Acidisarcina polymorpha: one gene and its partner. The protein of the gene in region 1 binds, or shares a complex with, the protein of each later gene. Links are inferred from orthologs where the notes say so. Each region holds a gene or a part of one and is shown on either strand. Other genes may lie near its edges. The genes, in order: meaB and ACPOL_RS16435.

Region 1 (14,850 bases):
TGAGGGATGGCCGAAGCTGACTCCGCCGGCCACTGCAGCCAAACGAATCTTTCAACTGCGAACGTACGAGAGCCCTAGCGACCGTGACCACGTCCGCAAGGTCGAGATGTTTAATCAGGCCGAATTGGATGTCTTCCGGAACGCCGGATTTCATCCCGTTTTCTACGGCGACGCCCTGATAGGTCCACGCTTGCCAAAGCTTACCTACATGTTGAGCTTTCCATCGATGGAAGAGTTGAATGCCCGTTGGGCGGTCTTCGGTGCCGATCCGAACTGGAAGAAACTCTCTAGCTCGCCCCGCTATGCCTTTGAAGAGATCGTAAGCAGCATCACGAACCTGATTCTGACGCCGCTTACCTGCTCCCAGATCTGAAAACCACTTGAGCCGGGCTTAGAGCGTTTTGAGAAAGGCGATCAAGTCTGCCCGTTCCGAGGGTTTGAGGCTGAGTCCAAAGGGATGACCGGGAATCGACCGTGTCTTGCCGTCGTAGCCTTTGAAACCAGTCGGGATGTAGTCAGGCTCGAGGCGAGCGGGATTGAACCAATCCTCTAACGTGAGAGCCGAACCATTGTGGCCGAAGGGCCCGCGATACCACACTCCCCGGAGTGAGGGGACCTTGTAGTACCCAGTACCTTTGTGGGTTTGCAGGGTGTAGCGCGGATCGACGCCTATATGGATCGGCATCACCTCCGCTGGGGCTGCGCTTCCGGTAAACCCCTCTACTGCAATCAGCTTGTTGTTCGTGTAGAGCGGCGGCGTGTGGCAGACGCCGCATTTCTGTTGGGCGAAGAGGATCTTTCCGCGAGCCGCTGATGCGTCCAAGCGGTTTGGATTCGGCGGGGGTTGCAGAGAGTAGAGATATTTGGCAAGCGCATAGAGTTGTCCATCACTATAGCGGGCAGCTGGAAGCGGCGGCTCGGTCTTGTCCGGCCCGTACCGGTCGGCCGCAAACATATCCTGAGCGAGCGAACCATAGCGCATCAGGTCCCCGATATCACGTTGACGGACCAATCCGGTGTGGTCAAGGAAGTGCCGGTCCCGAACCCCAATCAGATCCGGGATTTGCGGAGGCAGCAAGATACTCGTGTTGGCGCGGGCGGTGACGCCGGGCGGGATCGCCTCTCCGGCTGCAGCCAGCTCCTCAAGACTCATCGATTCGGGCAGCCGGTTGATGTCTCCTGGAACCCATGGCACTTCGAACTGCCGGGCGAAGCCGCGCACCTGGGCGAGGACCTTGCTCTCGGGCATAAATTTTGCCGAACTCCTCAGGAGCAGCGCTCCTTCACGATCGTTGGGGTTGTTGCCTTGCCCTCCAGGTACGACCGTACCGTCGGCCAGCACCCGGGTGTGGCAGGTGGCGCAGCTCATTGACCCCAATTCGACAATGCCCTTGCGCCGGACCACCCAGCGAGCGAAGGGTATCGTTCCATCCTTCGCCACCGGCATGCCGGTCTCCTTGAAAAAGTTTGGATCGCGCAGGTTCTGCTCACTGAAAAATACCGGGTGCAGCGAGGTGGGCGCATTGAAGACGATCTCTCCCGCAGCGATCCATGCATCTTCATCTCTGGGCGCATTTACTGGGAAAATGATCTCTGGATCCCGCGTCTTGAGCCAATCCCCATATCCGGCCGGTTCGCGTCCCGGGGCAAATACCGGATAGGACTTGTAAATGACTCGCTCTGAGATTTGGTAATATCGGTCCCGATCAAGGTGGACCGGAGAATATTCCGGGTTTGCGAGCGGCAGCTCGAGTGAGTGAATGGCAGTCTGGTCCCACGTTTGGGGGGTATCGGGGGCCAAGGCGAACAAGGCCAGAAGCAGCGCAGCGTATCTCATATAGGGCCGCTAACCGAGGGCGAAAGATGGAGGCTACAACCAACAAGGAACGGGAAATACCAGGAAACCTTAGCACATGCCCGGCTCAATAACCCGCGGGGCGGTCTTGGCGCCGCGCAACTTTGGATTTACCGGTGTGTTTAGTTCTAGGGGATATCGTGGTGAGCTCGGTGGGATTCGAACCCACGACCCACGCATTAAAAGTGCGTTGCTCTACCGACTGAGCTACGAGCTCACTATTTACCGCTACTTTCAAATTAACACAGACATTCTGCATCCCATGACTAAGCTTTCGGCGTAACACCGCCTATCGTGAATCCCTCAACCATGCGGTACTATCGACAGACTGGATGAACTATTCAAAGTATGACCCCATCTTTCCGCAAGTTCTTTGACCGGTGGTTTCTCACCATTTCCGCTCTCGGATTGCTGGCGGTTACCCCATCCACTTCCAAGAGCGCCGAGATTGCCCCTCAGTCTCTCATGCAGAACGGCTTCCACAGCATGTACAACCTGGATTTCTCTCAGGCGACGCAGGACTTCGATGAATGGCAGAAGCAGCATCCTCAGGATCCAATGGGGCCAGTCGCCCATGCCACTGCTCTTCTCTTCGCGGAGTTTGCCCGGCTCGGCGTGCTGGAAGCTCAATTATTTGTTGATGACAAGAGCTATGAAGACCGTAAGAAGCTTACTCCGGATCCGAAAATCAGGGATCAGTTTCAGAATCAGCTGGCAATGGGCGATCAGTTGGCAGCCGCCGCGCTGCTCAAGAATGCCAGCGATACAAACGCACGGTTCGCCAAGGTGCTTTCGCTTGGCTTGCGCTCCGATTACGCGGCCTTAATCGAGAAACGAGATCTTGCCGCCCTGAACTACACAAAGCAAGGACGTGAGGACGCCGATCTGCTGCTCAAAGAGAAGCCAGACGCCTACGACGCCTACATCGCCCTGGGGGTTGAGAATTACCTGACCGGCATCAAACCCGCTCCGATCCGTTGGATGCTTCAGATGGGTGGAATGCAGACCGACAAACTGCAGGGAATTGAGCAACTCCAGAAAACCGCTGATCACGGGGTTCTGCTCGCGCCCTTTGCCAAGCTGCTCCTTGCTGTGGCCGCGTTCCGTGACAAGGACATGAACAAAGGCTGCAACCTGCTTCGGGGGCTGGCCTCCAGCTACCCGAAAAACCCGCTCTATTCTCGGGAGCTGGTGCGCTGTCATTGACCCGGCGAGGGTCCTCGTTTGCGACGCTTATCGGTCGCTGACGATTTACGATAAATGAACGCGCATGAGTGCATACGAGAGCGAATTATCCCGGCTTGTCGACGAATTGAATCGTTCCGTTCCTGGCGTGCGCAGCGGGGAACGCACCTCGCTCGATCAACTACTTGCGCTCGCCGCGCAACGCAATGCCTCTGACATGATCCTGGTCGTCGGTTCGGCGATTGCGCTCCGGGTCAATGGCGGCCTCAGTGCGGCGGCGGGTAAGCCGCTCACACACGAAGACATTCGCGGCATGTTGCTGCCCCTCCTGACCACGGATCAATCTGAGGAACTACAGCGCGAGAGGTCCTTAGACTTCTGCTTTGTGCGGAATTCTATTGGCCGGTTTCGCGCCAATTTTCACTATCAGCGCGGGACTTTAGCGGCCAGCATACGCCTGCTTCCACCCCAGGTGCCGTCGCTTGAGTCGCTGCACCTGCCTTCCGTGCTCGCCCCGCTGACGGAGCGTCGCCAGGGGCTCATCCTGCTCACCGGTCCAACGGGCTGCGGCAAGACTTCAACCTTGGCGGCCCTGATCGACCTAATCAACGGTCGCCGCCGCGACCACATCATTACCATTGAGGATCCCATCGAGTACCAGCACATGAATAGGGGATCGATCGTCGAACAGATCGAGGTTGGACATGACACCCCCAGTTTTGCTCAGTCGATTCGCGCTGTGCTACGTCAAAGCCCGGATGTGATTTTGGTAGGAGAGATGCGCGATGCCGAGACGATGGCGGTTGCGCTGACCGCGGCCGAGACTGGCCATCTCGTCCTTTCTTCGCTGCACACCAATGACGCCGCCCAGACGGTTTCTCGTATTCTCGACACTTTTCCTAGTTCGCATCAGCCGCAGATCCGGCAGCAGCTCTCGTTGGCGTTGTTGGCGGTCATCTCCCAGCAGCTGGTCCCGGCCGCTGATGGTAGTGGGCGCTATCCGGCGATAGAAGTCATGCTTGCGACAACGGCGATCCGTAATCTGATTCGTACCGGTCAGGATCACCAGATACGGTCCCACATCTCAGTCGGACGGGCGGACGGGATGTTCACCATGGAGCAATCACTTGCCGAACTGGTACGCGCCGGCCGCATCCTGCGCGAGACTGCTTACGCCCACTGCTACAACCAGGCTGAGCTGCGCCAGCATCTCGACACCCCTTCACGGCATTCCTGAGGGACTGTAGCTACTTTTATCTTGAAATTTCCTTAGAAAACGGCAGAATGCATAGGGAAGAATCCAATGAAAAAGCCGGTCGCCCTACTTCTGTTGGTATTTGCCACGCTCTCCCTCCAAGCCCAGGATGCAAGCACCGCGCTGAGCCAATTCTTTGAAGGCAAACAAGTGGTGGTGAAGATCGATATGCCCGGCACGCAACAGGGGATTGACATCTATCCAGGCAAGCCAAATGCTTTCGACGCGAAGGCTTATGGCAAGCGGATGAAGAGCTTCCCGGCCTCGCTGCGCAGCGGCGATGCGGTCATGATCACTACCGTCAAGGTGAAGGATAAGCTGATCGAGTTCCAGCTAGGCGGAGGAGGCTTCGGCACTTTCGGGGACGACACCAACACTGCCGTTCAATTCACTCCGGCGCCCAAAAGCGATCGCGAGAAGGACCTGGAGAATCAACTCAGCAATACCGACGACTCCGATCAGAAAAGCCGCATTCAGCGGGAGTTGGATTATCTTCGCCGTCAGCGGGAGCGTGACGATCAACGTAACCGCGCTATCGCCCAGCAGGCTGCACAAGTCAAGAAAATGCAGGTCGATGACAGCCGGATGAAGGGCGGCTCCCGCTTCAACTTGAAATACGACGGCAAGGTTCCTCCCAACGTGACTCCGCAGGACGTAATCGCGGCGTTGTCCCCCTACGTCAGCTTTCCAGCCCAGATGACTGGAGGGTCCCCGGCTGATGCAGTCCCACCCCCGGCGGCCACCCTCCAGCCGGCGGTGATGTCACAGAGCACCGGAGCATCTTCGGATCCATCGCACGGCTTGCAAAAGGGAATGCATCAGGACCAGGTGCGAGCGCTGCTGGGAAATCCGACAAATGTCACCGACACCGATCATGACGGTCTTCATGTCCACTCTGAAACCTATGCTCAGGGAAGCACCCTCATTCACGCAGAATATGTGAATGGCATTCTGGTGCGTTACTCGATGGACGTTCACTGAGCAGTCACAAAGCCGTCATGACTGAGCTGGCGATATGATCGCTGCTGAGCATGACTGATGCAATTGAAGAGCTGATTGAACAACTTCGGGGCGGCAGCGTCCGCGCTTTGTCCCGAGCCATCTCCGAAGTCGAGAACGGCGGGTCGCTGGCTCCAAAAATCCTTGCAGGTTGCTTTCCATATTCTGGACGCGCCTTGAGGGTCGGTATTACTGGTTCCCCAGGGGCAGGCAAGAGCACTCTGGTTGACCACCTGGTCACGCAATACCGCAGCCAGGGAAGAACCGTTGGCGTGGTCGCCGTCGATCCGACGAGTCCCTATTCCGGGGGCGCCATATTAGGGGACCGCATCCGAATGCAGGCCCATCACGCAGATTCCGGCGTTTTCACTCGCAGCATGGCGACTCGCGGAGCTCTGGGCGGCCTGGCGAGTACCACGGCAGATGTTGTCTCCATCATCGAAGCCAGCGGCAAAGACGTCATTCTCATCGAAACAGTCGGCGTAGGTCAGGACGAAATCGACGTCGTTCGTCTGGCGGATGTCTGCGTTGTCGCGGTGGTTCCTGGGATGGGTGATGATATTCAGAGCATGAAAGCGGGAATCATGGAGATTGCCGATGTCCTGGTCATCAACAAAAGCGATCGCGAGGGGAGCGACCGTCTCGAACAAGAGCTCCGAGCGATGCAGAGTTTGGGTCACTCGTCCAAAGAACCGAATTTGGATGTTCACATTATTCGCACCGTAGCCATCACTGGAGACGGAATCGCCGAGTTGCAATCTGCCATCGGAGCACAGGAACAGTGGCTGGGAATGGAAGGACGATTGTTCGCAAGGCGCTCGGCACAATGGCGAGAGCGCATCTCGAATATGATCAGGCAGGAAGTGCTACGCAATATCCAACGGCCAGGCGGGGGCGAGGACGAGTTTGCGAAGCTGGCCGAGGCGGCCGCTGCCGGCACCGTCAATCCTTACCTGGCGCTGCCCAGGATGATGGAGAGATTGCGGCAGGCTGCTCGGAACTAAGAGAAAATGGCAGAGAAGATTGACTTAAGGAGACCAAGACAGAATTATGGCAACGATCGATCATTTAGGCATTGCGGTCAAGAGCATTGCGGCCGCTCGCGGATTCTACGAGTCGCTGGGGCTATCGGTGGTGCGGGAAGAAGAAGTGCCCGACGAACAGGTGCGGACCGCAATGATTCCGGTAGGCGAAAGCCGGGTCGAGCTGCTTGAACCCACCAGCGACGATTCTCCGGTGGGACGGTTTCTGGCGAGTCGAGGCGAAGGCCTTCATCATGTGGCCTTTCACGTCGACGATATCTCGGGAACCCTCGAAGAACTCAAAGCCAAGGGTGTGCGGCTGGTAAACGACGATCTTCAGATCGGAGCCGGCGGTCATCTGTATTTCTTTGTTCATCCAGAGAGTGCCGGCGGAGTGCTGGTAGAGATCTGTCAGGATTCGATCGCGGACGTCTGATGCTTTTAGCTATCGATACTTGCGGGACCTTGGGAGGAGTGGCGCTCGGTGAGTTGACAGCCCACCCCGCCACCCGGAGCTCCGAACCAGCGCAGGTGCGGCTCGCGGCCGCCCGCGAACTTGCGGGCAGAAGCTATTCCGAGCAGCTTATCCCGACCATCTCTGAGGTGCTTGCAGAGACTCGCGTGGGACTTCCGCAGTTGCAGGGTATCGTCGTCATTCATGGTCCGGGGAGCTTTACCGGGATCCGCATCGGCGTCAGTGCGGCAAAAGGTCTTGCTGAGGCTCTCGCCGTCCCGATTATTGCCGTTTCTCGCCTCAGGCTCTTGGCTCTGAAAGCCCAGGGCACGGCGATTGCCGTCCTCGACGCAGGTCGCGGCGAGTTTTTTGTGGGCGTCTATCAAGACGGAATTTGCGTTCAGGAAATTCTACTGACCCGCGAAAATTTGATGGAGGCGATGACGAACTGGAAGTACCCGGTTCTCGTCTGTGAAAACCGAGTTTTTGAGTCCCTATCGGAGATCGGGCCACGACTAGTCTCTGCACCAGCTGCGATCGACGCGCTTGCTGCCGGTGCAAACCGGTTTCTCGCCCAGGACTTCGACGATACGGCCCTGCTAGACGCCAACTATCTGCGTCGTTCTGAGATCGAGATGCTTGCCAGGATCGCCGAACATGCAGCACTGCGGGCCGCTCCATCGTGTGCTGACCCACGCCCTGCTTCGGTGTCGGTTGACTCGGCACCCGCTGATGTTCATCAAAGATGAGCGATGCGATTCGCATCCGGGCTATGACCGCCGAGGATGTGGAGGCGGTGATCGGGATGGAGCGGCAAACCGATACTGCTCCGCATTGGTCCCGCGACGACTACCTCTGCTGCCTCGAGCAGAATGCCGCTATGGCTCTGCAGCGGTTTGCCCTGGTAGCAGAATCGGGGTATTCCCTGGCAGGCTTTCTCGTCTTGCGCCTGTTAAAACTTCAGGGCGACTCCGAGGCGGAGCTGGAGTCGATCGTAGTCGCTCCTTTTCTGCAAGGGCAGGGAATCGGTAGACGGTTGATGACCGCGGGCCTGCAACTGGCAAGATCCCAAGGGGCCCGGCGCTTTTCTCTCGAAGTGCGAGCCTCAAACCAGGCGGCAATCCGCCTTTATCAGAGCTTTAAGCTAGCCGAAATTGGCCGCCGCCCGGGATATTTTCACCTTTCTGAGGAAGATGCTGTCCTAATGAGCATCAATTTGGAACTGGAGTTACGCGAAACCTTCGCACTTTCAGAATTTCCTCAACAAGTGGATTGAAAAGATCAGGCGACCGGAGTGATACTTTCATACGTCTTATGGAAAGAGGTGTTGCATGAAGGTAGAAACAACCGGAACGCAAGACGACGTGTCAATCCAGCAGCTGCAAGAGGAACACCGCCGGTATTCTGAGAAACTTGATGGACTCTCCCACAGCCCCTATCTATCAGCTGAAGAGCAGATCGAGGAAGTCCGCTTGAAAAAACTCAAACTTCGTGTCAAAGACGAGATGATGGGCCATCGTCCTTTCATTCGCTTCAACTAGCCAAGCCCTGGATTACGGCAGCTTCGTCACCCATTCGTGCTGCGGCGCCTGGACCACTGGACGCCGCAGGGGAATGGCTTTTTGTGTCCCATAGAACGCGCCAGCGCGCGTTACGACGCATTGACCTTCATCGCGACCTATACGCACCTATAATGGAAGAGGGCAGGCTCAAAGCCTGTGACATTCAGGAATAGAAGGTCGCTAACTCAAGTTCATGGTGCGTGACGGATATTTTTATGGCTTCGGCCTGCTGGCGGTCGCCGGGGCGCTGATCTGGTGGACGGGAGGATGGCTGTGGGCGATCGTTCCTCTTCTGCTCGCCGCGTTCTTTCTCTGGTTCTTTCGCGACCCGGCGCGCAGAATTCCCTCCGGAGCTGGTCTGATTGTTTCTCCTGCTGACGGGGTAGTAACCAGCGTTGAACACGTTTCGACGCTCTCGGGCAAGCAAATTAAACTGAGTGTCTTCTTGAGCGTCTTCGATGTGCATGTCAATCGCTCCCCCTTAAGCGGGCTGGTGCGGGAAGTTCGCTACGAAAAGGGTCTATTTTTGAATGCAATGAACCCGGCTTCTGCAGACAAGAATGAGCAAAATACCGTGGTTGTCGAGGGAGATGGCTGCCAGATCGTCTTCAAGCAGATCGCGGGTCTGCTGGCGCGGCGGATTGTCTTCAATAAGCGGGTTGGTGACCGGGTCGAGCGCGGTGAACGCGTAGGCTTGATCAAGTTTGGTTCGCGAGTCGATGTGCTGCTGCCAGGGAATGCCGCTGTTTCGGTAAAAAAAGGCGATAGGGTCAGGGGCGGCGCATCGGTGCTGGCCAAGGTGCCGGTGCCTACGCCCTTGTCCGGCGAGCCGATGATCGCCGGGGAGAGGAGAATTTGATCGCCCGCCAACGTCGGCGGGGCCTCTTCATTCTGCCGTCTGTTTTTACCGCCGGAAATATCGCTGCGGGTTATTACGCCATCACTCAGAGTTTGGAGGGTTCGGTGCTGGCGCCGCAGCACTTCAACTACGCGGCTCTGGCGATTGGGTTCGCAATTCCGTTCGACGCGCTCGACGGCCGCATTGCCCGCATGACCAATACCACCAGCGAGTTCGGCAAGGAACTCGATTCACTCGCCGACGTGATTACCTTCGGGGTAGCTCCGAGCATCCTAGCGTTCAGCTGGGGTTTTCGCTCGCTCGCCTTGGAAGGATATTCAGACATCCGGCAGCGCCTGGTGCAACTGGGAGCCTTCATCTGTTTTCTTTTTCTTATCTGTGGCTCGGCAAGGCTCGCGCGCTTCAATATCAGCCACAATCCGGTTGCCCTCAATCCCGGACGCGGGGACCGGAAGTACTTTGTGGGCATGCCGATCCCGGCCTCGGCAGGGATGATCGCCGCTGTCGTGCATTTTTTCCGAGGCGAGCCGCTGGCGGTCTGGTGGATGTCCGTACTGTGGATGGGACTGGTCGGCCTGATCGGCTTTCTCATGGTCAGCACCTGGCGATTCTGGAGCGGCAAGGAGATTAACCTTTTTAATCGACATCCCTTTCGTTTGTTGATTTTGCTGGGCGCATTTGTCTATGCGCTGGTGGTTTTTTCTCAGGTATTGTTGTTGCTCATGGCTGCTTTTTATACGTGCTCGGGGATTTTTTCCCGTGCTGCCTACTCCTGGTCGCGAGGACGAAAGCCCGCGAACGCTGCTTGAAAACCTCAAACATGTGAAACGAGACTTAATGCCTGAGAATTATCGGATTGCGATCGTCGGTGCTGGCTCCCTTCGCGGCAAGGAACTCAACGAGGCGCTTGGTGAATCCGCGTTTGCAGCGTCCGACTTTGTGCTGCTGGATGATGAGAGTTCGTTGGGCAAGGTCGAGGCGGTGGGGGACGAAGTCACTGTGGTGCAAATGATCGATCCACAGTCATTTGATCACGCGGATTTTGTTTTCTTCGCTGGAGACGCCGGCAATACGCTAAAGCACTGGAAGAGCGCCTCCCGTTCTGGCGCCAGCATTCTCGATCTTACTTACGCGCTCGAAGGCGAACCCGATGTATTGGTGCGTTCTCCGTGGGTGCGCGAGGAGCTGAACGGTCTTTCCTCAGGAAAGGCAACTCCCGATCTCAGAACGCCGGCGATCGTGCCGGCGCATCCTGCCGCCGTCGCGCTGGCGCTGTTATTGCTTCGCGTCAAAAAGGTGGGACCGGTCGCCAGCGCCTGGGCCACCGTCCTCGAGCCGGCCACGGAACATGGCCGCTCCGCCATGGATGAGCTGCATCAGCAGACCATCAGCCTGCTGTCCTTCCAACCTCTGCCCAAGGAGACCTATGACGCTCAGGTGGCCTTCAACCTGCTGCCAGTTCTCGGCGAGGAAGCGAAGGTGGACCTCGGTGCAACGGAATTGCGTATCCGCCGCCATTATGGGTTGCTATCCGGGGGAGGACTACCTCAGGTGAGCGTGCAGTTGATCCATGCTCCCGTATTCCACGGTTATGGCATTTCTCTCGGCATTGAACTGGAGCAGCCCGCCTCTGTTGAAGAATTAGAAGCAGCGCTTACCGGCGAACATGTCGACGTGGTTCTCGGCGATCAAGATGCACCCAGCAATCTTAGCACCGCTGGAGAAGAAGACATCATGGTGCGGGTGCGAGGGGAAGAAGGACGGCAACGTTTCTGGATTTGGGCAGCCGCCGACAACCTGAAGCTCTCAGCCCTTAACGCGGTGGCTTGCGCACTCGAATTGCGCAAATTGCGCCCGCAGGGAAAGGTCCAATGACTGGCGACAACTAGTCAGGCGGACTATCGCTGGCGCACGGTTCACGGCTGATGAAAAATTCCGTAGAAAGAAAAAACCCGGCCAAATCGGCTAGCAGCCTGGCGATGGTTCCTCTTTCGGGTACTAAGGACCTGCGCGGCACGGCAAGGATATGAAATCTTCAATGAAGCTATTTAAGGAACGGACCTGAAATGGGCAAGAATTCGGCGAGCGGGCAACCGTCGCACTTCGGAGTGGGTCCGCAGTGGGTCTTTCCCACCATCACGACGAGCGCGTGAAACTCGTTATAGTGCTGGACGATCGCATTCCGGTCGCCTTCTGGATAGCTTTCATTTAGCGCGTCTATTGCGAGCGCCTGGATCTCCGAGTAAGTTGCCTTCGCGGGTAAGAGCCTGTGCCGAGTGACGATGCGGCGGAGGTATTCGTCAACCACCATGGCTGGATGACCCAAAGCATATAGCAAGATGGCATCGGCGGTCTCAGGTCCAACTCCAGGAAGGGCGAGTAGCTTCACCCGGGCAGTCTCGGGCTGTTCGGCAGCAAGCTGACTTAACGAACCCCGGTATTCGCGGTCGAGCAACGTGACAAAGGCCTTCAGCGCTGCAGCTTTTCGCACCATAAATCCCGACGGGCGGATCAGCTGGCGCAACTCCTCGTCGGGCAATCCACGAACACCGTCGATGGTCAGCGAACCATGTGCCGCAAGGTTCTGGATTGATCGTTCTACGCCTTTCCATGAGGTGTTTTGGGTGAGATAGGCCCCGACGATGACTTCGAAGGAGGTGGCTGCCGGCCACCATTGCTGGGGACCATAGACGGCAGTCAATCGGAGGTACATCTGGCCGAGCCGCGCCTTCCTCATTCTGGCGATCCGGCTCCGTTTAGAGTTCGCAGCTGCTGCTTCCAGCCGAGCAGTTTGGCTTTGAGGGCTTCGGCCTCGGCTTCAGGAATTCTTCCTTGATGCTGATAGAGAATCGACAGGCTGGTATGTGCAAGCGGATCTTCTGGGTCGCGCATGATCAGTTCAAGCGCCGTATCGATCGCGCGGCGGTAGTCGCCCGAATCCTGAAATGCTCGGACCAGTCCATGCATTGCGTCCAGGAATTCCGGATCAATCGCCAGCGCCTGCTGAAAATGGCGAATTGCCGATCTGCCGTCGTTTCTCGCAACGCAATCCAGTGCCTGGTCGTAGAAGCTTTCAGCCTGTTTGCGGATCGCGCTTTCGGAAGTCATGCGTACTCCCATGATAAGTTTCCATGATAAGTTCTCCGATGAGCACACCAGAAATCTGGAACAAAGGCGCCCTCAATGCCGCGAAACAACGCTTCCATGGTGGATGACGCCGGCAAGGGCAACCGGAACCTGCGTCGGTATCGATAGCTCCGGGTGACTGCTCGTCCGCGGGAGCACGATGATGTCCACCCGCCGATTCTGGCTGCGGCCGTCAGCGGTGTCGTTGGGAGCAACCGGGTGAAACTCCGCATACCCTGATGCCGACAGCCGGTAGGGCGCGAAGCTGTCGGCGACGAAGATTCGCGTCAGCCGGGTCGCGCGGCTGGTCGATAGCTCCCAATTCGAGTCGAACTGTTCGGTGTGGATGGGAACGTTGTCGGTGTGCCCTTCAATGCGGATGTCGTAGGGAGAACTCGCCAATGCAGTTGCAATTCTATTCAGGACGGGCAAGGAATTCGTATGAATTGCCGCCGAACCGCTATCGTAAAATCCCGCTTCCCGAAGCGATATGACCAGCCCGTCACGGCCGATCTTCATCGAAACGACGTGTTCTGCAATCTGGGTCGAGAGCATCCCGGAGAGCCGCTCCTTTAGCTTCTCCAGATCCACTTTGACCGCCGGAGGAGCCATCAGTTCCTCTCCCGAGACAATGTTCATCGGGGTAACCGGACCTTCCTGGTTATGAGCGAGTCCGGCAGCCCCGTTCTTAGTTGGCGTCTGTTGGAAGAGGCCCAGAGTGCGAAAGGCCGAATCGATCGAATCAGCCATCTGCACCTGCTTCTTCACGTCGGCCTTCGAGGTGGCATACATCACCACAAAGAAAGCGAACATGAGGGTAATAAAGTCGGCATATGAAACCAGCCAGCGTTCATGGTTGACATGCGGCTTGTTTTTCTTTCGTCTCATCATTTCGGTTTCGGATCGGCCGGTCAGGCGCGTACCGGCGACTTGCGGTTCTTGTCTTCGGAGAGGAAGCTCTGCAGCTTAATCTCAATCATGCGAGGGTTCATCCCCTCGAGGATAGACACTACCCCCTCCAGCATCATCTCCTTGTAGACGCGTTCTTCCTGGATGCGGATCTTCAGTTTGCCTGCCGAAGGTAGCAGAATCAGATTGGCCGCTCCGACTCCATAGATCGTGGCCACAAAAGCTACGGCAATGCCTTTGCCTACCTCTTCGATCTTGTCCAAGTGCTGCATGACCTGAATCAAACCGAGCACTGCACCGATAATCCCGATCGTAGGAGAGAAGCCGCCGGCCGACTCGAAGACCGCCGGAATGCGCTCCTCTTCCTCAGCGCGGTTCTCGATCTGGATCTCCATGATTTTCCGCAGTTCCGAAGGTTCGGTCCCATCCACCGCCAACATGATGGCTTGTTTAAGAAAGGGATCGGTGATTTTCTTCAGCTCCTGGTCGAGCGACACTATGCCGCTCCGCCGGGCTTTGTTGGCGAAGTCGATGATTTGCTTCAATGCTTGATCGGTATCCCTCTTCCCACCCACAAAGACCTGTATGAATTTCTTGAAAGCAGCCAGAACCATAGGAAGCGGAAACTGCAGCATCACCGCTCCCAGGGTTCCCCCAAAGACGATCATGGCCGCGGTTGGCTGCAGAATCTGGCCGAGGCTTCCACCTTCGATCAGCAAGCCCGCGATGATGCCGGTCACTGCCAGCAGAACTCCGATGATGCTGCTCTTGTCCATTCGAATTCAGGGTCCTTATCTTCGGGACGGTCGTCGCATGTGGCATTGAATGCAAAGGTGTTTGAAGGCTTTTCTAGCCGGACTGGTTCTCATCAACGAAAGCCTTTGTGTATTTCGAATTGGCTTTTGTCCGAGTTGCCTGGGACTCGGAAGCGTCGTGGCAAATGTCGCTAAATGCAACAGTGTTCTGCCGTCAGGGACCAGTTTGACCACCTCCGCCAGCAATTTGGCTCGCTGCAATGTCATGCGCTCGACCACCTGAGCGCACGACTCATGGACCAGCACCTTCTCGCCGTTGACCAGGGTGAGCATCGTATCCGGAGACGCTTCAGCCCACTTGATCAGGTCACAGTTGACGAAGAGTGGATTGCCGTTCAGCCGAGTGAGTTCAATCATCGAGGCTCCTCCTCCGGGCTCTAAGGCGTTATCGGCGGAAAGGGGCTGAATGTTCAAGGACTCAACATTCGTCGGCGAAATCCGGATCCACCTCTACTTTGTCGGCTTACGCCGTCAGCCTCACGGACCTTAATAGGGCCCGCGATCTACAAGGGCTCGGATGGATTATCGAGTGCGCAACTCGCGGCCTCGCGAGTCTTTCTTTCTTTCTGGGATTGCATCTCCAAAATGGGCAAGTGCCTGGCCATATGGAGTGAATCGCTCCAACCGGGTATGCGGGACGAGGGAGACTATAGGCGTGGGCAAGCCGCCTCACGGAGCAAAACGCGATGAATCTCTGGCAGGACTTCAAGACCAATCAAGGCAAGATCATCTACAAATGGCAGCATTACTTTCCGATTTATGAGAAGCATCTCTGTGCCTGGCGGAACAAGACCGTTACGGTCATTGAA
Region 2 (14,825 bases), 2.1 Mb from region 1 along the record:
TTTAACTTGTGTTCGGTTTCAACCGCCCGGACCACCGTGGCTGAATACCCACAGTGACCTGCGATAGCCGGGTTTACTGGTTGACCTCCTGAGTGATGCCCATTCCGCTCGCCGCATCGGTAGCGCTGCCGGTATAGATAGCAGCGATGGCATGGGCATCCGGCGTCAAACCCGAAATACTGAAGCTGGCTACACCATGGACCAGCGGAGCCGTGCCGACAATCACGCTTCCATTCTTAAAGGACACGCTGCCGGTAGGGGGCCCGGATGCCGCCGTAACCGTGGCCGTGAACTTCACGGATTCTCCAACGGTGGAAGGGTTACTCGAGGAAGTAAGCGTGGTCGTCGTCGCAATGCTACCCGGCGCAATGGTGTAGGTGGCCGTCGCGACCGCACTCTGTGTATCTCCGCTCTCCACTGCAATCGCTTTGACGGTAGTCGTAGAGACGATAGAGAACGGGGATTTGTATATCGCCGAGGAACTGGTTGGCGGAGTTCCATCGGTGGTGTAGTGAATGACCGCGCCCGGCGAAGAACTCTCAATAGCTACGGAGAGTGGAGTGATATAGGTGCCGCCTAATTTCGGGAAGGTTGGGGCTGCGATCTGGCCGGTGATGTTCTCGGTCAGCCCATCGCCGCTGGAGGAGTAGGCCTTCGGGTCTCCAAGATAGCTGGCGCTGACGAGGTGAGTACCCACGACGAGGCTGCTGGTTTCATAGGCAGCAGTGCCGGAGCCGTCAAGGGGGACGTGCGCCACATTGACGCCATCCACGATGAAGCTCACCAGTCCGGTGGGGGTTCCGGTTCCGTCGACCGGAGCGACCGCAGCAGTCAGTGTGACGCTCCTGCCGGCTGGAGCCGGGTTGCTACTGGAGCTGAGCGTGGTCGTTGTGGCGCCGTGAAGAGCAAATTTCGCGAGGAACGCAACGCCCGGTTCCGTTTCCAAGACACCCTTGGTAATCGGGAAGTCGTTCGAGATTGCGAATGCCCCAAGATACACATTCCCTAGTCCATCGATGCCGACCCCGTAGCGGGAATCCCCGTCATAGCCGCTAGCGCTCCCTCCGAGATAAGTCGAATAGACCAGCGAGGAGCCGGTCGGATTAAGACCGGTCAAGTAGACGTTCCCTCCGGAGCTGTGGTTGACACTCTGGAAGGCGTCAGGAGTTACCGGGAAGTTCGTTGCGGTTGTGAACCCAGTCACAAAAGCATCCCCTTGGGCGTCAATGCCGAGATCATCGATGTGTGCACCGATAAGGCTCGACTTAGGAGCAAACTCCGAACCGCCTAGGTAGGTAGAGTATGCCAGCGCCGTGCCCGCCGGATTCAGCTTGCTGACAAATCCAACTACGGTGCCATCGTTTACTTTCTGGAATGCAGTAGAGGTTACGGGAAAGTCTGTAGAGACCGCGTCGCCGGCAACGTAAGCGTAGCCTTGCTGGTCCACCGCGATGGCATGGGCAACATCACCGGACAACAGCGACTGCGCAATGAATGAAGCGGAACCACCAAGATAGGTGGAGTAGATCAGCTCGGTGCCCGTGAGATTGAATTTAGAGACAAAGGCGTTCTGGCCGCTATAGCTAGCACCCGTGGAGACAGCGCGATTGGTCGTTTGTAGCGCACCGGGGGTTGTCGGAAAGTGTGTGCCCGAGGTACCGCCGCAGACGAAAGCGTGCCCCACGCCATCTACGGTAATGGCAAGGCCATAGTCTCCCCGGTAATCTGCCCCCTTCACAGGACTGCCTCCGAGGTAAGTCGAATACAAGAGATTCGTTCCTTCAGGATTCAACTTAGTGACAAAGGCGGAATTCGCACCGTTATTCTTGGCCGCAGTTTGAAAGGCGCCTGGAGTCGTGGGAACGTAACTCGGCGGATAGAATTGTCCATTTGCCAATCCGGTAAGGTAAGCATTGCCTGCTCCGTCTACAGCAACTCCGTTGATTTGGGCGGTGAAACAGGTCGAATAATCCAAAGCATTCCCCGTGGCATTTAGCTTGAGGACGAAGTAGCTCTCTACGTTGGGGCACTCTTGGTAGGCTCCAGCAGTTGTCGGAAAGCCGGCAGAGGCGCCCCCGGTGACATAGACATTGCTTGCCGGGTCGATCGCAAGCGCAGAAGGATAGGTGCCGCCATCGGAAGGGAAAAATGCCGTATAGTCAATCGCCGAGCCAGCCTGATTCACCTTGGTGACGAAGATCACTCCCGATTTGCGACTCAGCGAGCCTCCAAGCGCACCGGATTGCGCAGGAAAGTCGGTCGAGTACGTAATCCCGGCAGCGTAAACGTTGCCGATCGCGTCGGCCGTAATCGGAGCCTCGAGTTCGGTAAAGCCACTCCCGCCAAAGTAGGTCGAATACGCCAATGTCGGGTCGATCACCAGTTCCCGGCTATGGTCATATTGGCTTAGATCGAAGCCCACATCATTCGTCGTCAGTAATTTGAACCGTCCATCCACGGCCTCCCGCTGGCCACCTTTCAACTGGTAGACCACCGGTTTATGGAAGGCAACTTCACCGTTCTTCGCGCGGATCGTCAAGTTACCGTCTGCATCGATCTGGAGCTTTTCAGCCCCCTCAAAATGCAGCCGCACTGGCTTAACGTCTGCAAGTGGCGCGACTACGAAGTCGAATTCCAGCTGCTGGTGGTTGCCGTAGTAGACCAGATCGACGCCCGGATAGACGCCGCTGTACTTGACCTTGGCGTAAGTTGGCACATCCGTCCGCCATTTTGTCCGGTCGCTACTGAGGAAATAGTTGTTTTTCCCCGGCAACGGATCTGCTCCATCGACCCGCAATCCATGTGCAACGCCGGCAAGCTCCATCCGCACCACATCGGTTTCAGCGGCTTTCGCCTTGGCTGGCACGTTCCGAAGCTGGCCGTGAAGGCGATCCAGCTTCGGGCTGGCCGGATCTCTTTTGGTCAAGGCGAGGACCGCAGATGTGTCGGTGAGAAACAACGAATATCCTTGGCCGCGGGAGAGGAACCGAACCTGAGAATCGGTCTGTCCCTGATTCCCTTCAAAACTTAATGGCAACTTGCCGTAGTTGGTGGCCGGCGTAGACACTCCGCCAGAGGTTTGAATATGGCTTTGTCCGGAGCTTGCCGCGGAGGGATCGGTCCCCTGTCCGGAGGCTGCAATCTGGCTGATGGCTAAGAGAGTGAACGCGACTGGAAGAGAAGATTTCACAATAGCTCCTTTTGGGGGTTAAGGAGAGCGGCAGCGAAACGCTGCGCGACTGCCTCGCAATGGGTTGTTACCGGAAGGATTTGGCCGTTGTAGTCGACGGCTCTCGAAGCGTGGAGAAACGATGCGCTGATTCGCGTCGAATGTCAACCGTAAGCCCGCTCTGCGGCGGGGTGCTTAGAATTCGGTTTACGCACGAGTGTGCGTTGTAGACCGCTGCTCAACGACCACATCTGGAAGGTGGTTGGTGTCGGTAGGTCGAGAACACTAAAACTGATTGATTGGCGGAGAGGGGGAGATTCGAACTCCCGATACCCGTAAAGGTATGGCTGATTTCGAGTCAGCTGCATTCAACCGGGCTCTGCCACCTCTCCGCGGTCGCCGACACTCTTTTCAGTCTACCGTCGAAGCAACCAGCAAGCAACATCGCCGGCAATCGCTGGCATGCGCCTCTTGAGAACTCAGCGCGTTTCAGCCACTGTCAGCTTGCCTATTTGCTCATCGCTCTCCGCTACACCGGCGTCCACTTCCACATACGCATAAAGCTCCCGCGCCTCTTGCCAGAGTTCGAGCGCTTCTTCCCGGTGCCCAGTCTCTTGTTGAAGAAGCGCAAATCCGCGAATCGCATTTGCCAAATCGAGCGGAGGCGTATCTTCCTGGCCGCAGTAAATATCAAGGGCTTCCCGGTAATGGGGTTCCGCCGGCGCCAACCTTCCTTCCTCGCGAAGGATGTCGCCCACATGGCGCACCGTCTGCGCAAGGCTCAACGGATCGTTCACCGTGCGAAAGAGCGCCGTCGCTTCTTCGTAGCATTCCCGCGCACCTTCGGTCGCTCCCAGGTCTCTTTCCGTTGCTCCCAGATTGGTCAACGATTGCGCGAGCAGACGCGGGTTGTTGGACTTTCGGTAAAGAGAAACTGCCTCCGTGAAGGCTTCTTTCGCGTCCTCAAGGCGGTTTTCTCTACGCGCGTTGTAGCCGCGCGTCAGTGGGGATTCGGGTCGATTGTCCATGCTGGCGTCAGCCTATCACAAAGTCCCCGCGGACTCGCCCGCTTGCCCTGCAGTCAAGACATAGCTGACGCTTGGATGTGGGTCCGGCTAAAATTGCCCGGGGACTTCAAACCATATCCCAGTAGCCGGTCGAAACTGATATGCGAGAGCCAGATCAAAGATGCCTGTCCCGCGACCCCGGATTGATACTTCCACGCCAACAGCCCGAGCAAGAGCGGCAAGATGTAGGTGTGTACGATGTTATAAAAAATCACCGCAGCGGGCCGCGAAGTCGCTTCCTTCTTTTGTCCAAGATATCCAAGCAAGGCGATATCCGGAGCAAGGAACCATAAGAAAAAGAGCCACCATTTGCCGGGATATAAAGAACCAAAGGCCACGCAACTCACCACCAAAGCGATCAAGCCTTCGCCGCGGAGAAGAACATCGACGCGCATCCCGGCAGTCTCCGTATTCATTGTGCATTCCCTCCTGTATGCACAAAAGCGTCCACCCGTAGACCGACCGGCAGATCTGCCCCCGAATCTAACTGGATGAGCGTTTCCAGGATCTTTGTATCGACCTTCTCTGTAGGTTCATCGGTCTGCACGTTCTTTCTTCCTAACTCCTTGCCGACCCGAATGACATGGCCCTGAAATCTTTCTCCTCCATAAGCGTCGGCGGTGACATAAGCAGGTTGCCCAACCTTCACTTTGGCGACATCGGTCTCGTCCACATCCATTCGAACCCGGAGGACGGAGTTATCTCCAATCGTCACGATAGGATCGGGCACGGTTGAAGAATTACTCACGCTCTCTCCCGAACGATGGTGCTTGCGCAATACAACTCCATCAATCGGCGACCGGATCAACGTCTTCTCATATTTCGCCCGCGCTTCCGAAGCCTCTGCTTTGGTAAGCGCCAGCGCCGCCTCCGCTGCCGCCCGGTCTTCTTCGCGGGGCTTATCGTCGACCAGCGAGTGATGTTGAAAAGCTTCGTTGTAATTCGCCAGCGCTACGTCATATTGGCGGACATATCGCTCCTGATCCTCGCGGGAGACAATGCCGGCGTCGAAAAGCTGGTTGCGACGGTCCATCTCCGCCTTAGCATTTTCCATGACCGCCTTGTTCTGTTCGACCGTGGCATAAGCCTCTCTCCGCTCCTGCGTGCGGGCGCCATTGATCACCTTCCGCAATTCGGCCTCACGTTGCTCAACGGTTGCTTCGGCGGACAAAATCGCTGCCCGATAGTCAGCATTCTCTAGCTCCGCCACTATCTGGCCGCGGTGAACGAGGTCGCCCTCTTCAACCAAGACCTGCTTCAGTTTTCCACTCAACTCCGATCCAACCTTGATGTCTTCGGAGACTGGCTCGACCTTCCCCGGCCCAGCAACATACCGGCTTCCCGCCATACTGACTTCTGCATGCTGTCCACTTTTGACGGAAGCGGCCTTGACTTGTCCTGACCGCTGAAAGCCATTGACCGCAACTGCAGCCGCAACCAAGCCGACCCCCCCTAACATCCAATATTGTCTTTTCATACTGCCCCCGTATAAGCGGCATCCGCGCTCTCCGAATGCGTATTCGATGTTTGTGACGAACACTGTGACAGAAGACCTTGCACGTTCTGAGTAGCCACGATCCGCCCGTCCTCGATGCGGACGATCCGGTCGCCCATGTCCAGAATTCGGTTATCGTGGGTCACGATCGCGACAGCTCTATCCCGCTGGTGAGCCAGATCGCACATCAATTGCATCACCGTCCGCCCGGTATGAGAATCCAGCGCCGCTGTCGGTTCGTCAGCCAGCAGCACTTCCGGGTCTCCGGCCAAGGCCCGTGCCAATGCGACCCGCTGCTTCTGTCCGCCGCTCAAATCGGCGGGTAGCGTATTGACTTTCTCTGAAAGCCCGACTTCCGCGAGCAGCTCTCGAGCCTGCCTTCTAGCCCGTTGCCCTCGGATGCCCTTTAAATCGAGGGCCACTTCGACGTTTTCACTCACCGTCAACGTCGGAAAAAGATTGAAGGCCTGGAAGACAAAACCAATATGCTGCAGCCGGACCGCCGGCAAGTCTCGCTGGCTCATCGTTGTCGTTTCGATTCCAGCGACCCGCACACTTCCTGAAGTCGGCCGCAGAATGCAGCCCATGATCGACAAGAGCGTGGTCTTGCCGCTGCCCGAGGGACCCATGAGAAGCAGCACTTCTCCGCTGCAGACGTCGAGATCAATCTCCTCTAGCGCCGATACACGCATTGATCCCTCGGAATAGACCTTGCTGACTCCTCGAACCCGAATCGCTGGTTGCATAGCCAACTCTTTCTGTTACGGGATACGTCACTCAGTTCTTGAACACCATTGCCGGATCGATCGTCAGCACCTTCTGAATCGAGACCGTCGCCGCAATCAGGCACATGGCTCCGGTAAGAAAAAACATCACCAAGGCCGATTGCCATGTCAGGATGATTGCCGCGCCGCCGGTCGTTCCGCCATGCACCACCACCAGGCTCACCATCATTCCCTGCGCGTAGCCGAGCACCGCCGCAATTGCGGCCTGCTCCAGAATGATCCGGTAGATATAGCTGTTCGGCGCGCCCATCGCCTTCAGCGTCCCGTACTCGCGCAGATGATCCACGGTCGTTGCATAGATGGTCTGGGTGACGACCACAATGCCAACTACGAGTCCGAGCGCCGCGGCGATCAGCACCGAAACCCCCGCTCCTGTGGTGAACATCCAATATCCTCGCGTCATCGCACTAAACCGTTTCGTGGTCAGCACGTCTACGTCGCGCAATCTCCGCTGCAAGCTCTCCCGCAGGGCTTCAAGGCCAATGCCGGGAGCCGCCTTGATGAGAATGAAGACTGTATCCGGCTCCTTCAAGTTGGCTACCTGCTGCGCGTTCTTGAAGGTCATGAACACATACGGCGAAGTCGTAAATGACCGGATGCCATGAGTGAACCCGACCACTCGCACGCGATGGCCATTGATCTCGACGACCTGTCCTAGCTGCTTCAGACCGAGCTTGTCCTTATAAAGCTCATCGATCATCGCCGCGTCCGGAGCCTTCAGGTCTGCAGTATTCCCGCTGACAACGTTCCATGGCGCCCCCATCTTCTGATCTACATTGAAGCCCACTACTTGCACGCTCTCGAGGCCGCCATCTGGCCGTTTTCAGCTGCCGAATCGTGCAATGTACTTCTCTGCCGACGAGACACCCGGCGTTGCCCGCACCTGGTAAAGCTTGCGTTCGCTGAAAATGCCGCCCTGTTCGATGTAGGGAATGCGCTGCGACGCGACCCAAAGATCGGCGCCCGAATGATCGATCAGGCCCGTCGTAGTAGTACTAAATCCGAGGAACAGCCCCAGCTCCACGACCATCAGCACCACGGCAAAGGTGATACCCGTTAGGGTGACAATAAGTCGGACTTTATCGTGAAAGAGGTTCCGTCTTGCGATCGGGGGCATGGCTCACTTCACTTTCCCTTAGGGCGTCTTCGTGAGGTCGGGCAAGTGCTCACTGGTGCGGGCCATGCCATGCATGATCGCCTCCAGCATAAGATCGCTGCGCTCCCGGAGCGAACGCCAATCGATGGCGTCTGCCTTGCACTGCGTTATTTCGAGTGCTGCCACTCCGTGCACTGCCGCCCAGATTGTCTGGGCCATGAGATCGGCATCCGTCAGTTCCAAGCGGAACAACCCCTCCCGCATGCATTCGACCAGAAGCGACCGCACGTAGGCATAGGCGTTCTGATCGGGATTGCCCCTATTCTTCAGTTCTTCCTCGCCGACCGGAAGGTTCATCGGCGTCATGAACATCAATCGGTAGTGGTTGGGGTGCGCAACGGCAAACTCGATGTACGCTCGCCCACAGGCTGTGAGGCGTTCCTTCGGATTGCGAATCGTCGAGAGCTCTTGAAAAACGGCCGCCAGTGCGGCAAAGTCTCGCCCACATAGTTCCTTAAAAAGCGCCTCTTTATCTGCGAAATGGAGATAGATGGCGGTAGGCGAATAGTCAATCCTGCGCGCCACTTTGCGCATCGATACACCTTCATACCCCTGCTCGACGAATAACTCGCGGGCCGCATCCAGAATCAACTCCCGAATCTCCACTCGCTCCCGCGCTCGCCGCTCTTGGACTGTCATGATCCCCTGCTTAACACTGTTCACTAAACACTGTTACCTATATGCACAGTGTTCGAGAATTTCTAGGCCTCTTCAAACAAAATTTGCTCTCAGTGAGTAATACAAGGAAGCAAGTCTTAAGGGAACGGCGGACAAGTGCTCATCTCGGCGCGAAATCGAACGGGTCCACAGTTCAAGTCGACGTGCCATATTAGCGAAGACCCCGACAGCCGTTTTCTGGAGGAAAAACCGCTATGGCAATCGAAAGAACGTCGAAGAAATGTCTAGGAAGTTCTATCCCGCCTCGGGAGCTGCCCGGCGACGACGTCCACTGATGAGGTAAACGGCCGCTCGCACTTCCAGCAGAGGGTCCCCCGACGGCTCAATTCCCTCAATCCTGGGTATGGGATCGAAGATGATCTGCTTCTGTTCGTGGTCGCTATCAGCTACTGGTGCGGTCAGGGCAATCGTTCCCAACTCGAGCAACGTTCGATCTTCCGGCCAGTGAATCGTTGCGTCATCGACGGTATCTCCGTCGTTAGCAAGCTGCACCAGGATCTTGTACTCGACCGGTCCCGAGCCAATCCTGCTCTTAATCTCGTCGAACAGGTAGTCTGGACCTTTGGAAGCAACAACTGCATCGTCAAGGTGTTGGTTGCCGGCTGCGGGAACTATTCGGTAGCGGCCAAAGCGGGAGGCGCCGTCGGCGTTGATGAAGCGGAAGGCAGTTACGCCATAATATGTCTCAGTCGCAAAGCTCACCGGCGCCGGCTTCGGCGTCTGCACGTACGCAAGCGCGGCTGGGTGTGACGCTAAGAATGCCCCCAGCGGAGAAGCCGGAATGTTGGTCACATCGCTGGTCGCGATCGCCCGTAAAAGCTCCAAAAACTCCTGGCCGGTGTGCGTCGGAAAGCCGTCCGATGAGTGACTCACAATGTCGGTGTGAACGTGGGCGGCCAAGTTGAAGCGGATGGCCATGCCGCGAGGATTGGCATTCGGATCGTTGTCCGGAATGAGGGGAACTCCCGTGGAGTTGGAAAAACGGACAGTTACCGGCGTAGAGCTGCGAGCGATGTGGGGAGCACGAGTCAAGGTGGCGGCCCCTGGCGAAGGAGTGAATGTCCCAGTAAACATCGTGCCCTTGGCGTGTGCCGGTCGAAAGCCCGGATGTTCACCAAAGATGGCGTCGAACTGTTGGATCAAGTCATGGCTCAGCGCTAGTAATTTCTCATCATTGGGTAGTGGCATGGCTTCGCTCCTTGAACGTAATTCGGTGTAGCGCGATTAGCTGTCACAATGGATTCGCATCTGTCGCGAAGAGACTCACTTGTTGTCAATCATGAATTCGTATAAGCATGAATTGTTCGAAGCTATGAGGTTCGAAGTTTCATCCGCACACGTAGCCCAGAGAGGCGGCTACGCGGCACTATCGCACTGTGCGGCCTCGATTCCACGAAGAGCGAGATGTCGCCGGGGCGTAGGATCGATCGGCAACGAATGAACAGGTAAGTCTTATGGTTTCGCCCGTCGAACCCTTAAGTCTGCAGCAGCACCGAGTTGGCCTCGGTGGCGATAGCGGTAGAAAGAAATTCTAAGCTCCCTCAACATGCCTGAGCTAAACTGCTGCCTCTGCCGAAAGCCTTAGCCCTGCCGCATGAATTCCGGAGAAACCGGACTCTCGTAGAGCGAGTAATCCCGAGCGACCACGGTCAGTCCCGAGGGCGTCACAAAATAATTCCGCCGATCCTCGTTCTGGTCATAGCCGATCACCGTTCCTTCCGGAATATGGACGTCGCGATCGATGATCGCCCGCTTGATGCGGCAATGCCGTCCGATGTCGACATGCGAGAAGATAATGCTCGAATCGACTTCCGAGAATGAGTTGATGCGGACATCCTGAGAAAGCACGCTGTTCCGCACCACCGCTCCTGAAACAATGCAGCCCGCGGAGATCGTGGAGTTGATCGCCATTCCCGTGCGCCCCGGCTCGCCAAAGACAAATTTCGCCGGCGGATATTGCCGTACCCGCGTCCGCATCGGCCAACTCGCGTCATACAAGTTGAACATTGGCGAGACCGAAGACACATCCATATTCGCATCGTAATAGGCATCGAGTGTGCCTACATCCCGCCAATAGAGGGTCTCTTTTTTATTTTCATCGACGAAATTGTAGGCCGTCATCTTGTACTGGCCTAAGATCGCCGGCAGGATGTTATGGCCAAAATCATGTTTCGAGTCGGGGTCCTCGGAATCTTTGATCAGGGCGGGCAACAGGACATCCGTGTTGAAGATGTAGATGCCCATCGACGCATCGACCATTTCTGGATTGAACGGTGAACGCAGCTCGGTACTCGTCGGCTTCTCTAAGAAGCCAACCACCTCGCCGTTCTTGCCGACTTCCACTACGCCAAATCGTTTCACTTCGTCTGGTCGAACCGGCAACGTCGCCAGGGTCACGTCCGCGCCGGAGTCGACGTGGTGCTCCAGCATCTTGCTGTAATCCATTTTGTAGATGTGGTCGCCGGAAAGAATGAGCACGTGCTTGGGCTGCTCAGCTCCGATCGAGTAAATATTCTGGTAGACAGCATCTGCCGTGCCCATGTACCAGTTGGCGCTCACTCGCTGCATAGGCGGCAAGATCTCGATGAACTCACCGAGTTCCTGGGCCACGATTCCCGTCCAGCCTTCGCGGATGTGGCGATTCAGCGAAAGCGCTTTGTACTGCGTGAGAATATAAACCCGCCGCAGACCCGAGTTGATGCAGTTAGAGAGCGTGATGTCGATGATTCGATAGTGTCCGCCAAACGGGACGGCTGGCTTCGCCCGGTCGCGAGTCAACGGAAATAGCCGTTCTCCAGCGCCGCCAGCTAATAGAACTCCAAGCGTATCCCTCATGCTGTTGCCACGCCCCTGCATATCTGCTCACTATTCGAAAATTCGATTTCCGCCAGACATTCTCGTTCTCTTACGGAACGAGCGAGTGTAGCACACGAATGCAACCCGTATCATGTACGGTCAATGCATGGCTTCACGCATCGGACCACATCCCCAGATTTCTTTCACCCGGACCGCTATGCCTCGGTCTGGGAGTCTCCCGCACTCTCACCCTCAACCGCGATCCGGAGGGAACGCAGGAAGCTTACATCCTGAAGTGTGAACTCACCCACGTTCACTACTTCTCCGTCCGCGCCCTCGCCCTCAGCCGGCGTGGTATTGCCTGAGCCAAGACGCTTGGATGGCGGCAGGATCGCGCCGGGTTGCTGCTCCACTTCGTTCAGGCCGATGGTCGCCTCTAACATCAGGAGCACGTCAAATCCCTGCTTGCGGATATCCTGCACGACGCTGGCAATGTCCTCTGATTCCGAAACGGTTTCATGGATCGCCTCCCCCAGTTTTTGAATCAAACCCCGCAGGCGCTTATTCAATGGCCAGCCCCATTTCCGCCTGCCGGGCGCGACCCCGGACAGACATATATTTTCACTACCTTACTTCTGATGATCCAGCACCGCAATCCGAATCGTCCTCACCAGAAAAGAATCCTGTCCCACTGATAAAATTCCCACATGGCTGCGGAAACTTTTGGGCGAAAATTAGGGATTGGCCTTCGACTTGCCGCAAAAGCAGTCCAGCAGCGGGCTACCGCAACCCCTGCGCCTTCAGCGGTGAACGCCCCGGCATCAGTCGGTCAGGGGTCATACTCGAGAAAACAACCCATCTCAACTCCAGCCACAATCCAGGCTGCAGCCAAGGCAAAAGGAGTAGCTCGCGGCGCCAAACGGTTCGGCGAGGCGGTCTGGGGGCCAATGGCCCATACCGGCGGCGTCCTTTGGCTGGAGATCACTGGCTTGTTCTTCGCCTTGTTTTTCCTTTTCTTCGCGCAGAACGTCTACAAATTTCGTTTTTCTTACAAAAGCGGCCCCGACCACACCCACTTTCTCATCTATTCGGTCTTGACCGTCCTCTTTGCCGCCTTCACGTTCAGCCAGTTCTTCAAGGCCCGGCGCAAAGAGCAGAAGAATCGCGCACGCCGAGCAGAGCGGTAGCTCGGTTTTAAGTCGCAGATAAATCTGCTATGGTGCGCGGTGATGCGTGACCAGCCCTTCTTCACCCAGCAAGATCTTGACGACGCTAATTTCGATCCACACCGGGATTTAGGGGAGCCGGGTCAATTTCCCTACACACGTGGCATCCAGCCCACCATGTACCGCGGCCGGCTGTGGACCATGCGCCAATATGCCGGAATGGGCGATGCCGAGGCCTCGAACCTACGCTACAAGTTTTTGCTCGCCAACGGCACCGCCGGGCTCTCCGTGGCATTCGATCTCCCCACCCAGATCGGGTACGACTCCGATGATCCGATGGCGCTCGGCGAAGTCGGCAAAGTCGGCGTCGCTATTGACTCCATCGAAGACATGGAGCGGCTCTTCGCCGGCATCCCCCTGGACAAAATCTCCACCTCGATGACCATCAACTCGACGGCCAGCATCCTGCTTGCTCTCTACGTTGCTGTTGCTAGACGACACAACATCCCCCTCGGAAAACTCTCCGGTACTGTACAAAATGACGTCTTGAAGGAATACATCGCTCGCGGCACCTACATCTACCCGGTACATCACGCGCTGCGCATCGTCACCGACATGCTCGCCTGGACCACGACAAACGTGCCTGAATGGAACACCATCTCCATCTCCGGCTACCACATGCGCGAAGCTGGCTCGACCGCCGCGCAAGAACTCGCCTTCACCCTGGCCAACGCGATCGCCTACGTCCAAACCGCCCTCGATGCCGGCATGGAGATCGACGCTTTTGCGCCGCGCCTCTCCTTCTTCTTTAATGCGCATAACGATCTTTTCGAAGAGATAGCCAAGTTCCGCGCCGCTCGCCGCCTCTGGGCGCACATCATGCGCGACCGCTTCGCCGCCAAGAATCCGCGCTCCTGGATGCTCCGCTTCCACACCCAGACGGCCGGTTCGACACTCACCGCACAGCAACCTGAGAACAACATCGTCCGCACCACGCTGCAAGCGCTTGCGGCGGTGCTTGGAGGCACGCAATCCCTGCACACCAATGGCTACGACGAAGCCCTGGCCCTCCCTACCGAGGAGGCCGCCCGCATCGCCCTCCGCACTCAGCAGATCCTCGCCCACGAGTCCGGAGTCGCGCAAAGCATCGATCCCCTCGCCGGCTCTTATTTCCTCGAGTCGTTAACTAACGACATTGAGCGCCAGGTGCAGGAGTACTTTGCCCAGATAGAAGCCATGAGCGGCATGTTAAAGGCGATCGAACGAGGCTGGGTGCAGCAGGAGATCCAGAACGCCGCTTATCGTCACCAGCAACAAGTCGACTCCGGAGAAGTAGTCGTCGTCGGAGTCAATCGCTACTCCCAAGAAGAAGACCCGGACATCCCCACACAAACAATTGACGAGAACCTGGAACGCCAGCAGGTGGATAGAGTTCGCGCCCTGCGGCTTCGCCGGAACCAGCAGCGTTGTCAATCTGCAATCGACGCTGTGACAGATGCCGCCCGCAATGGAGCCAACCTGATGCCGGCGATTCTAGAAGCCGTAGAAAGCTGCGCTACCGTTGGCGAGATCGCTGGGGCGATGCGGAAGGTGTTCGGCGAATACCGGGAGAGTGTGGTTGTCTAGTCTGCTGCAAGGTCGCTCACTGCACCGGAGTCTCATCGACCGCCTTATACCCCGCAGGCACCTCGAACAACTTTGGATCCGGCTCGCCACGCTTCACTTGGGTCACCGAAATAATCTGCGCGCCGGTGCGAGGGTCTTCATGCTTCATGAGCATGTTTAAGTGCAGATCCTCGGAATACCAGTATTGGTCCTTGATCATCAACGGCTTGCCGGTGGTGCTCACTGCGGCGGTCACCGTCTTCGTCTGCAGGATGCCGTGGACCGCGACCGCTTCCATCACGCTGCTGCCCAGATCTTCCTCCTTTATCTCTGGAGACAATGGATGCGACGGCTCTTGAGGTCTCTGTTGAAGCACCATCTCATGGGCGAGATGGGTAGAAGGAATGAGAAAGACGCTCATCCGCGTCTGCGGATCGTAGAGATGAACGGACAACAAGGACGGCTCCCCTGCAAATGTAACCGGCACCAACTGCCGCCGCTCATTGTAAATTCGTCCCTGCGCGTCGCGGGCGATCCGGTTCGTCGTCTTGCGCATCGCAGTCTGGCCGTTGTCCAGTTCCACCGTCGTCTGGATGTCGACGACCGCCGAGAACGGTGCGTTGGGAACCGGCGTCACAAAGACTCCCGGCACTCTCGTCTGAACACCTCGATAAGGATGCTCGATCGATCCCTGCGCCACCTGCCCGTAAGAAACGGGCGCGGACATCAAAGCACCGAGCCACAATACACTGGAAAGAATCACAACTCTTCGCACAGGCGCCTCCGCAAGCAAGAGTCAGCGAAAGTTTACCGCAAAGGCTACCGGGATACAGCCACTCTTTTGGCCGCATCGCTGTCGGTGTCCCGCAAGCGGGATAATACAGCCGCAGAGTCACTCATCGAGAAAG

Evidence for each region.
Region 2: the proteins of meaB (region 1) and ACPOL_RS16435 are in contact, whole or in part, in a crystal structure (PDB 8DPB), measured with the Methylorubrum extorquens proteins. The link is inferred for Acidisarcina polymorpha from one-to-one orthologs. Residues at the interface, in SOR26638.1 of Methylorubrum extorquens: Arg20, Ala21, Ala24, Arg25, Thr28, Ser32, Arg33, Arg34, His37, Thr98, Gly99, Gly100, Ser101, Ile102, Leu103, Lys106, Thr107, Ala110, Ala113, Ile114, Asp115, Arg116, Ala118, Phe119, Ile120, Arg121, Pro122, Pro124; in SOR27001.1 of Methylorubrum extorquens: Glu577, Glu578, Asn579, Asp580, Gly581, Arg582, Arg583, Arg585, His596, Ala604, Ser605, Ala608, Asp609, Gly611, Phe612, Asp613, Val614, Asp615, Ile616, Gly617, Pro618, Leu619, Glu625, Arg628, Gln629, Val631, Glu632, Asn633, Asp634, Glu661.

What each region holds. Positions count from the first base shown.
Region 1 is NZ_CP030840.1:5,927,578-5,942,427, forward strand. What follows is about bases 4,394-7,312. They hold meaB (methylmalonyl Co-A mutase-associated GTPase MeaB), read left to right. Parts: upstream 4,394-5,326; coding sequence 5,327-6,298; downstream 6,299-7,312. Other genes in these bases: ACPOL_RS25300 (hypothetical protein), read left to right, coding at 4,394-5,276; mce (methylmalonyl-CoA epimerase), read left to right, coding at 6,345-6,752; tsaB (tRNA (adenosine(37)-N6)-threonylcarbamoyltransferase complex dimerization subunit type 1 TsaB), read left to right, coding at 6,752-7,312. In the rest of the region: ACPOL_RS25275 (NIPSNAP family protein), read left to right, coding at 1-373; ACPOL_RS25280 (hypothetical protein), read right to left, coding at 392-1,837; ACPOL_RS25290 (hypothetical protein), read left to right, coding at 2,204-3,061; ACPOL_RS25295 (type IV pilus twitching motility protein PilT), read left to right, coding at 3,126-4,277; more of ACPOL_RS25300, read left to right, coding at 4,344-4,393; more of tsaB, read left to right, coding at 7,313-7,519; ACPOL_RS25320 (GNAT family N-acetyltransferase), read left to right, coding at 7,516-8,046; ACPOL_RS25325 (DUF465 domain-containing protein), read left to right, coding at 8,102-8,311; ACPOL_RS25330 (phosphatidylserine decarboxylase family protein), read left to right, coding at 8,526-9,191; pssA (CDP-diacylglycerol--serine O-phosphatidyltransferase), read left to right, coding at 9,188-10,000; ACPOL_RS25340 (Asd/ArgC dimerization domain-containing protein), read left to right, coding at 10,029-11,066; ACPOL_RS25345 (endonuclease III domain-containing protein), read right to left, coding at 11,236-11,928; ACPOL_RS25350 (tetratricopeptide repeat protein), read right to left, coding at 11,925-12,299; ACPOL_RS25355 (flagellar motor protein MotB), read right to left, coding at 12,372-13,208; ACPOL_RS25360 (flagellar motor protein), read right to left, coding at 13,229-14,002; ACPOL_RS25365 (flagellar FlbD family protein), read right to left, coding at 14,018-14,398; ACPOL_RS25370 (class I SAM-dependent methyltransferase), read left to right, coding at 14,728-14,850. UniProt on the Escherichia coli protein: Binds and hydrolyzes GTP. Likely functions as a G-protein chaperone that assists AdoCbl cofactor delivery to the methylmalonyl-CoA mutase (MCM) ScpA and reactivation of the enzyme during catalysis.
Region 2 is NZ_CP030840.1:3,857,521-3,872,345, reverse strand. Bases 11,763-14,656 are described here. They hold ACPOL_RS16435 (acyl-CoA mutase large subunit family protein), read left to right. Parts: upstream 11,763-12,375; coding sequence 12,376-13,938; downstream 13,939-14,656. Other genes in these bases: ACPOL_RS16430 (hypothetical protein), read right to left, coding at 13,955-14,656; ACPOL_RS16440 (hypothetical protein), read left to right, coding at 11,854-12,333. In the rest of the region: ACPOL_RS16495 (DUF7948 domain-containing protein), read right to left, coding at 74-3,190; ACPOL_RS16485 (tetratricopeptide repeat protein), read right to left, coding at 3,649-4,197; ACPOL_RS16480 (DUF4260 family protein), read right to left, coding at 4,251-4,652; ACPOL_RS16475 (HlyD family secretion protein), read right to left, coding at 4,649-5,713; ACPOL_RS16470 (ABC transporter ATP-binding protein), read right to left, coding at 5,710-6,477; ACPOL_RS16465 (ABC transporter permease), read right to left, coding at 6,509-7,312; ACPOL_RS34160 (ABC transporter permease), read right to left, coding at 7,340-7,633; ACPOL_RS16460 (TetR/AcrR family transcriptional regulator), read right to left, coding at 7,652-8,311; ACPOL_RS16455 (catalase family peroxidase), read right to left, coding at 8,585-9,538; glgC (glucose-1-phosphate adenylyltransferase), read right to left, coding at 9,932-11,185; ACPOL_RS16445 (hypothetical protein), read right to left, coding at 11,362-11,715; more of ACPOL_RS16430, read right to left, coding at 14,657-14,692. UniProt on the Escherichia coli protein: Catalyzes the interconversion of succinyl-CoA and methylmalonyl-CoA. Could be part of a pathway that converts succinate to propionate.